Regions from separate parts of the Peribacillus simplex NBRC 15720 genome, predicted to be linked through region 1. Evidence: predicted binding sites of a transcription regulator. Region 1 holds the regulator's gene; the other holds the start of a gene.

Region 1 (4,889 bases):
TTTTCCGGGCCCAATCCAAGAGCATATAACGCTTTGGCTGCAATACCATCACCTTCTCGGACCAGGCCCAGTAAAATATGTTCCGTACCAATATTATTATGACCTAAACGGATTGCCTCTTCTTGGGCTAATGCTAATACTTTCTGGGCTCTTTCAGTAAAACGACCAAACATCATAGGGAATTCCTCCTTAAGAATTTTCGTTTTGAATAAAGTTGCTGGCAATTCTCTAAGTAATGGCAGAAGCTTCTTCTTGCTCCATATCTATTACATGAAATTTAATACTCCCTAAAGAGGTCAATGACCTCTATGAGGAGGAATGTTCCGTGAAATTCAAGCGTTCCCGGATGAGTGCTGCTCTACGGATATCCCTTTCATGGGGTCTTAAAGGGCCACCTGCGTACTTTTGTAAAAATCCCGACTGCGTCAAAATCATCAACTCATTTAGAATGCTTTTAGATATATTTTTTATATACCCAAGATCTATCCCTAACCTAACATCGGAGATACAAGTAGCAGCTTCCTTGGTCTCGATGATTCGAGCATTGGACAAAATCCCATATGAACGGAAAATTCTATCTTCTAATTGTATGTGGGAAGTCCTTGCTAATGCATCCCTCGCTGACCGTTCCTGAGCTATGATTTGTTGCACTACACTTGTTAAATCTTCAACGATATCCCTTTCCGACTTTCCAAGAGTAATTTGATTAGAGATTTGAAAAATATTTCCTAACGCTTGACTGCCCTCTCCATAAATCCCTCGAACCACCAACCCCAATTGGTTGATAGCCGGTATGATATTATTCATCTGTTGTGTAAGGACCAGGCCCGGAAGATGCATCATGACTGAAGCCCTTAATCCTGTTCCCACATTAGTCGGACAACTAGTTAGGTAACCTCTTTCTTCATCATATGCATAGTCTATGGATTCTTCAATCCAATCGTCAAGAACATTTGCAATCTTTAAGGTTTCCTTTAGCTGCAACCCCGACATTAAACATTGAATACGGAGATGATCCTCCTCGTTTATCATGATACTTATTTCTTCATTTTCTGAAAGGAGACATGCGCTTTTCGCTGAGTCTTCAACTAAATGAGGACTGATTAAATGTTTTTCAACAAGAACGCGCTTTTCCAGTGGCTGCAATTGGTCAATCTCTAAAAGTTCCAGTTTTCCAATCTCTGGAGTTACTTCCTCTTCGATTCTTTTTTTGACCAATTCAATGATTTTTTTAGCTTCTTCGTTAGAAAAGGAGGTTGGGAAGGTAAAGTCTTTGAAATTCCTAGCCAGCCGAATCCGCGAACTCAATACAATATCGATTTCCGGCCCTTCGGCACTCATCCAGGAACTCAAGGCGTTTTCTACAAACTTTTCCAAGCTCATAATTCCTCGCCTCCCTCTTGTGCTTCATACCTTTTTTCAAGGGAACGAACCTTATCTCTTACCTCTGCCGCTTTCTCAAACTCCTCTTGATCAATGTGGACCTTTAAAACTTCTTTCAAATCCAAAATTTGCTTTCGAAGATATATGGTGCCACCAATCCTTTTTGGAATTTTCCCTATATGTGCTGTATTGCCGCTATGAACCCTCTTTAAAATGGGATTTAACTGTTCATTGAACGTCTTATAACATTCGGCACAGCCAAACTTACCAATATGGACAAATTCTTTATAAGATCGATGACAATGCGGGCAACGCCTCTCTTCCGTTTTGGGAAATGCATTTGCCTTTGTCTGTTGAATATTCGACTCCATATTCAACAATCCTGCTAATAAATTATTTATTGAAAAACCAGGTCCACCTGCATCCATGAACATTTCACCTTTTTCCTGAGCACATTTCTCACAAATCATGACTTCAGTCTTTATTCCATTGATGATTTTGGTGAAGTGCAGGGTAGCAGGCCTTTGATGACATTCTTGGCAAATCAACGTTCATCACCTCTGCCAGTTTCATTTATATTTTAAAGTCGTAAGCATCGCAGTTAAAATTCTTGCCCTAAGCTCATCGCGGTCAGGTAGGTCGATATAAATCACCGATCTATCTATGACGCTCATCATAATCTTTGCTTCTCTTTCATTAATGACGTCTTCATTCATCAGCCTTGAAATTACTCCTTCAGCCATCGATTGAGTTACCCTGGAACCAATAAGCGATAATAATTGGTTGATAAGTTGCACGGAATCCTGTGATTCGACTTTCATGATGCGTATATAACCGCCGCCTCCACGCTTACTCTCTACAACATAACCTCTCTCGATGGTAAACCTGGTATTGATTACGTAATTGATTTGAGAAGGCACACACTGAAATTTATCTGCTATTTCACTTCTTTTAATCTCTAAGATATCTTTTTGACTTATTTCAAGTACTTGCTTCAAATAAGTTTCGATAACATCAGATATGTTTCTCACTCAGCCTCCTCCATTCTGACTTTGACTATATTTGACTATTATTATACAAGGAATAATCCATTTTGCAACTTAAACGCACTTTCTTTCTGTATTATCCATTTTCTCCAAATTATATGTAATTACATACCTCATTGAACATTAAAGTTGAAATATCTTACATAAATACCCTAAAACGATAAATGCAAAACCTGATATTTTTTCTTCTCCTTAAGGTTTCACCACTTGAATTTTGCCCCATTCCCCCTCATGATATTGTAACCAATTCAAATAAGGCCAGCCCTATGCTGTCCCTTGAATTATAAAACCTTTTTTAATTACGAACATCAAAAAAGACCAGCCAGAATGGCTGATCTTTGAAATGGCTTGGCGGCGTCCTACTCTCACAGGGGGAAACCCCCAACTACCATCGGCGCTGAAGAGCTTAACTGCCGTGTTCGGAATGGGAACGGGTGTGACCTCTTCGCTATCGCCACCAAACATGAAAGGAACGTTGTTCCTTCAAAACTAGATAATAAGAAGGTATTTCATTTTTTAAAAAGCGTTGGTTAAGTCCTCGATCTATTAGTATCAGTCAGCTCCACATGTCGCCACGCTTCCACCTCTGACCTATCAACCTGATCATCTTTCAGGGATCTTACTAGCTTGCGCCATGGGAAATCTCATCTTGAGGGGGGCTTCATGCTTAGATGCTTTCAGCACTTATCCCGTCCGCACGTAGCTACCCAGCTATGCCTTTGGCAAGACAACTGGTACACCAGCGGTGCGTCCATCCCGGTCCTCTCGTACTAAGGACAGCTCCTCTCAAATTTCCTGCGCCCGCGACGGATAGGGACCGAACTGTCTCACGACGTTCTGAACCCAGCTCGCGTACCGCTTTAATGGGCGAACAGCCCAACCCTTGGGACCGACTACAGCCCCAGGATGCGATGAGCCGACATCGAGGTGCCAAACCTCCCCGTCGATGTGGACTCTTGGGGGAGATAAGCCTGTTATCCCCGGGGTAGCTTTTATCCGTTGAGCGATGGCCCTTCCATGCGGAACCACCGGATCACTAAGCCCGACTTTCGTCCCTGCTCGACTTGTAGGTCTCGCAGTCAAGCTCCCTTGTGCCTTTACACTCTACGAATGATTTCCAACCATTCTGAGGGAACCTTTGGGCGCCTCCGTTACTCTTTAGGAGGCGACCGCCCCAGTCAAACTGCCCACCTGACACTGTCTCCCACCCCGATAAGGGGCGCGGGTTAGAATTTCAATACAGCCAGGGTAGTATCCCACCAACGCCTCCACCGAAGCTAGCGCTCCGGCTTCTCAGGCTCCTACCTATCCTGTACAAGCTGTACCAAAATTCAATATCAGGCTGCAGTAAAGCTCCACGGGGTCTTTCCGTCCTGTCGCGGGTAACCTGCATCTTCACAGGTACTATAATTTCACCGAGTCTCTCGTTGAGACAGTGCCCAGATCGTTACACCTTTCGTGCGGGTCGGAACTTACCCGACAAGGAATTTCGCTACCTTAGGACCGTTATAGTTACGGCCGCCGTTTACTGGGGCTTCGGTTCAAAGCTTCGCTTGCGCTAACCTCTCCCCTTAACCTTCCAGCACCGGGCAGGTGTCAGCCCCTATACTTCGCCTTGCGGCTTCGCAGAGACCTGTGTTTTTGCTAAACAGTCGCCTGGGCCTATTCACTGCGGCTTTTCTGGGCTATTCACCCTAAAAAGCACCCCTTCTCCCGAAGTTACGGGGTCATTTTGCCGAGTTCCTTAACGAGAGTTCTCTCGCACACCTTAGGATTCTCTCCTCGCCTACCTGTGTCGGTTTGCGGTACGGGCACCTTACATCTCACTAGAGGCTTTTCTTGGCAGCGTGGAATCAGGAACTTCGGTACTATATTTCCCTCGCCATCACAGCTCCGCCTTAATGGAAACGGGATTTGCCTCGTTTCCGGCCTAACTGCTTGGACGCGCATATCCAACAGCGCGCTTACCCTATCCTTCTGCGTCCCCCCATCGTTCAAACGATGTATAGGTGGTACAGGAATATCAACCTGTTGTCCATCGCCTACGCCTTTCGGCCTCGGCTTAGGTCCCGACTAACCCTGAGCGGACGAGCCTTCCTCAGGAAACCTTAGGCATTCGGTGGAAGGGATTCTCACCCTTCTTTCGCTACTCATACCGGCATTCTCACTTCTAAGCGCTCCACCAGTCCTTCCGGTCTGACTTCAACGCCCTTAGAACGCTCTCCTACCATCGACACCATACGGTGTCAATCCACAGCTTCGGTGATACGTTTAGCCCCGGTACATTTTCGGCGCGGAGTCACTCGACCAGTGAGCTATTACGCACTCTTTAAATGGTGGCTGCTTCTGAGCCAACATCCTGGTTGTCTAAGCAACTCCACATCCTTTTCCACTTAACGTATACTTTGGGACCTTAGCTGGTGGTCTGGGCTGTTTCCCTTTCGACTACGGATCTTATCA
Region 2 (4,889 bases), 1.2 Mb from region 1:
CCGGTTGGACTGCAATAAGAAATGGGAACCGATATTGGAAGTCATGATGATCACCGTATTTTTACAGTTGATTGTTCTGCCTTGAGAGTCTGTTATCCTTCCATCATCCAACATTTGTAGCAAAATATTGAAGACTTCCGGATGCGCCTTTTCAATTTCGTCTAATAATATGACTGAGTATGGGTTTCTCCTGACAGCCTCCGTAAGTTGGCCGCCTTCCTCAAACCCAACATATCCAGGAGGTGCACCAACAAGTCGGGACACAGAATGTTTCTCCATATATTCCGACATATCGATTCGAATCATATGTTCTTCACTATCGAATAACGTTTCTGCCAAAGCTTTTACCAGTTCGGTTTTACCGACACCCGTCGGCCCAAGAAAGATGAATGAACCGATTGGTCTGTTTGGGTCTTTAATTCCAGCCCTTGCTCTTAAAACCGCATCGGATACGAGTTCCACCGCTTCCCCTTGACCTATTACGCGTTCATGCAGGATATCAGATAGGCGAAGCAGTTTCTCCCTTTCACTTTCCACCAGCTTGCTTATGGGGATCCCCGTCCACCTTGCAACAATCGAGGCTATTTCCTCCTCCGTCACTTCTTGGCGAAGCAATCGTGATTCCTGTTTTTCCTTTTCCAATTCGTCTTCCATTGCTTCCAATTCTTTTTGAAGCTGCGGAATCCTTCCGTGTCGAAGTTCAGCTGCCCGGTTTAGGTCATAGTCATTCTCTGCTTGATCCAGTTCATGACGCAGTTTCTCAAGCTCTTCACGTTGATCCTGCACCTTTTGAAGCGCCGATTTCTCCATTTGCCACTTGGATTTCATGCTATTCGCTTGATCCTGAAGTTCTGATAGTTCTTTTTGAAGCACTTCAAGCCTTGCTTTGCTTTGAGGGTCCTCCTCATTCTTCAAGGCAGCTTCTTCAATTTCAAGTTGCATGACTTTTCTCGTGATTTCATCCAACTCGGATGGCATTGAATCGATTTCCATTCGGATCATCGCACATGCTTCATCCACAAGATCTATCGCTTTATCCGGTAAAAATCGCTCCGTTATATATCGGTTCGAAAGGACAGAGGCAGCAACGATCGCCCGATCATGTATCCTGACACCATGGTGAATTTCAAACCGTTCCTTTAATCCCCGCAAAATTGAAATCGTATCTTCCACATCCGGTTCAGGAACCAGAACCTGTTGGAAACGGCGTTCCAAGGCCGGATCTTTTTCAATATATTGTCGATATTCATCAAGGGTCGTTGCACCGATACAATGCAGCTCACCGCGCGCAAGCATCGGTTTTAACATATTTCCGGCATCAAGTGCGCCATCTGTTCTTCCTGCACCGACAATTGTGTGTAATTCATCAATGAATAAAAGAATTTTACCTTCACTCTTCTTGATCTCATTCAACACCGCTTTTAGGCGTTCTTCAAATTCACCGCGGAATTTGGCCCCAGCGACAAGCGCACTCATATCTAGTGAAAAAACGGTCTTGTCCTTTAATCCTTCCGGCACATCCTTCCTGACGATCCTTTGTGCCAACCCCTCGACGATGGCTGTTTTACCTACTCCCGGTTCCCCTATTAATACAGGATTATTTTTCGTTTTACGTGAAAGGATCCGGATGACGTTACGGATTTCCGTATCTCGACCAATTACGGGATCGACCTTCCCCGATTTAACCTCAGCAACGAGATCTCTGCCGTATTTTTTCAGTACTTCATAAGTGCTTTCAGGATTTTGACTAGTCACTCGCTGATTCCCCCTTATATCGTTTATAACCCGTTTTGCTTTAGCATAATCAATTCCATATGATGAAAAAAGCCTGTTTACATTCGTTTTATTGACTTGCAATGACGCAAGCAGTATATGTTCTACAGATAAATATTCATCCTCCCACATCTGCATTTCTTTTTCGGCAGCCGTTAAAATTTGCTGTAGGGAGGATGACATGTAAACCTGGGAAACACTCCTGCTCACTTCCGGTAATCGATCCAGTTCCTTATTTAGCTCTATATCAAATAGATTCATCGGTTTACCAGATTCCGATAAAATTCTGATTAATAAACTTTCATCCTGTTCCATTAAGATCTTTAATAAATGAAGCTCCGTCAGCTCGGGATTCCCTCTATCTTTGGCTAGTTCCTGGCCGCCAATGAACGCCTGTTGGGTTCTCTCCGTCATTTTATTAATATCCATCTTAAAACCTCCCATTCATCTATATCATGAACGAATTCCCACTGGGTTTGACCAAATTTGACCTTTATATTTTCATTATACTTCTAATTCTCCCCATGTAAAGGAAAGTTATAAAAAATGCAGGAGGCATGGAGGATAAACGGCAAAAGCCTTTCTTCATATAGAAGAAAGGCGACCCATTTGTAAAATGCATAAAATCACTTAGCACAGTATTTGGATGAAATAACGGGTTATGCTTTCACGGCCGTTTTATTGTAACCATGAAACTCATCGACGAATTGAAAATCCTTATCCGTGCGACCCGCAAGGATCGTATCTCGAAGCAGAATGCCTGCATCGGTCATATTGTGAATGATTTCCCCCCACATTCTTGCGCTTGTTTGAACATGAGCCGTACGCGGAATCCGTTCCTCTTGATATTCCAAAAATGCCTGTTCAATGTCATTCCCATGCTTATGAAGCATATCCGACAAATAAGCTGCATCTTCTAAAGCCTGGCAAGCCCCTTGTGCCAAGTATTGAAGCATCGGATGTGCCGCATCGCCCGTAAGCGTAATTCTTCCTTTTGTCCAATTATCAATTGGTAACCGGTCATACATTGGCCAGCGGCGTTGCCTTTGAATGAATGAAATCGCATTCTGAACAAGCTCACAAGTTCCGGCAAATACACAGTCCATTTCTTCCGGTGTTCCCCATTGATCTGTTTTTTCGTTTTCTTCCGTGTATTGAGAACTTTTGAACACCACTACTTGGTTGTAAAGTTCTCCCCTTCTAACCGGGTATTGAACAAGATGAAGGTTTGGCCCAATCCACATATATACATCATCTAGATCTCCATGGCTCGTAACCTCTTCCATCGGGATCGCTCCCCTGTATGCAACATATTGAGAGCAGACCGGTTGATCTTCCACAAAAAGTTTCCGTGCCTTGGACCATAATCCATCGGCTCCAATGACAGCAGTTCCTGAATATTGGGACCCGTTGGCAGAAGTGACCGTCACCTCACCTTCATTTTCTACTGTCTCAATAATGGTTTGGTTCGTAACCAGCTCGATATACGGGTTCTTTTCACATGCTTCAGCCAGTACTTTATGCAAATCAGAACGATGCAATACAACGTACGGAGCTCCATATCTTTCTTTATAAACATCACCTAAATCCAAAGCGGAAAGCTCTTTTCCGGAAAAGGCATCCATTAGCACCAATCTTTTTGGAAATACTGCAATTTCATTGATTTTATCCATGACTCCTAAACGCTGCAATACGTTGGTGGCATTTGCGGCAAGCTGAATCCCTGCACCAATTTCACCAAATTCGGGAGCTTGTTCCAGGACTTTTACATACTGTTTCGTTTCTGCGATTCCTAAAGCAGTTGCCAATCCGCCAATTCCCCCACCGATAACGATGAATGGTTTTTTTTCTATGTTCATCATCAATTCCCCCTAAATTAGTTGTTTTAGCCAATGTTGCGGACCAATACCACAGTAAGCGTTTTCATTCGACTGGCATTCTATATATCCATCAGGATCATTCTTAAAGTTTCAAACCGATTATTTTTAAACCAAAACAGGCTTGAATTCACTTTCAACCTTTTGGTAACCATCATTTGTGTCTAATGCCTGTTGCTGTTCCAAATCGAATCTCTCCATTATTGGTAGGTCGTTTACCGAGAATAAGTAAGAATCGGCTTCTGCAACGTGCTCATGCCAGGCCCAATTCGGAACGACGAAGTAATCTCCCTTGGACCAGTCAAAACGCACTCCATTAATGACCGTATAGCCTGATCCTTGGTGCACTTGATAAATTGTGGAATGGGTATGGCGATGTGCTTTCGTATGGAAACCTTTAGGAAGTTTCTGCATCCATGCCCCCATCGTCGGATTGGCCGTTTGGCCATTCGATGGATTGATATATTCCACGGCGAACCCTTCATATGGATCAGGTTCAAAATTCATTAATCCTTCTATCGCGGCTTTGGTGCCTTTCCACTTGTAGTTGGCAAGCGGTGCCACTTGTGAATAACGGTCGGATACTGGACGAACCATTCCGCCTTGATAACGGAGCTCTGAAAAATTATCCGGCCGTTTAGGCGTTTCAATCCGATCTGGATATGGTTCAAAGAAAGTGCCACCTATGGAATAGATGGTAGGGATATCAAGGGCATCCATCCAAATCATTGGCTTTTCGCCAACATGTCCATGACCATGCCATAGGTTTTTAGGCGTGATCAAGAAATCTCCTTCTTCCATGAAGATCCTTTCTCCCTGCACGATGCTGTATGCACCTTCACCATTCGTAATGAAACGAAGTGCACTTTGGGAGTGACGGTGGGAAGGGGCCACTTCACCTGGCAGCAATAGCTGAACCGCTGCATAAAGCGTTTGTGTTGTCGAAGCCCATCCCCAAGGCTGGCGATAAGTAAGGCCAGGGTTTTGAAAATATATGGCCCTGCGCTCCCCTCCTCGGTCAGGAGTGAAGATTTCAGCTGCTTCCATCAATTTTTTTGTCAAAAGCTCTTCTTTCCATAAATAAGCATGGGCATGAGGTTTAGGTTCATGGTCCATCAGAGCGGGAATGGCTTCCCACAGTGGCCCAAGGTTATACTGCTGAATATCCTTTGTAAAATCTTTTACGATTGTACTATTCATGTATTCTGATTTTTCAGCCATATTAATCCCTACTTTCTT

What was found. The regulator CtsR, encoded in region 1, represses protease genes until heat stress. The targets are predictions, from matches to a motif close to ATGGTCAATAAAGGTCAAACA.
Region 2: clpB (ATP-dependent chaperone ClpB) is a predicted target of CtsR. The motif match lies at 2,247-2,267, and genes of this name have one in related genera.

Annotation. Positions count from the first base shown of each region.
Region 1 is NZ_CP017704.1:2,472,453-2,477,341, forward strand. Features, by position in the region: gene clpC (ATP-dependent protease ATP-binding subunit ClpC) at 1-176, opposite strand, end outside; gene BS1321_RS11770 (protein-arginine kinase McsB) at 307-1,383, opposite strand; gene BS1321_RS11775 (protein-arginine kinase activator protein McsA) at 1,380-1,931, opposite strand; gene BS1321_RS11780 (CtsR family transcriptional regulator) at 1,953-2,414, opposite strand; rRNA gene rrf (5S ribosomal RNA) at 2,776-2,891, opposite strand; rRNA gene BS1321_RS11790 (23S ribosomal RNA) at 2,956-4,889, opposite strand, start outside.
Region 2 is NZ_CP017704.1:1,311,599-1,316,487, forward strand. Features, by position in the region: gene clpB (ATP-dependent chaperone ClpB) at 1-2,202, opposite strand, end outside; gene BS1321_RS06175 (FAD-dependent monooxygenase) at 2,433-3,632, opposite strand; gene BS1321_RS06180 (cupin domain-containing protein) at 3,759-4,871, opposite strand.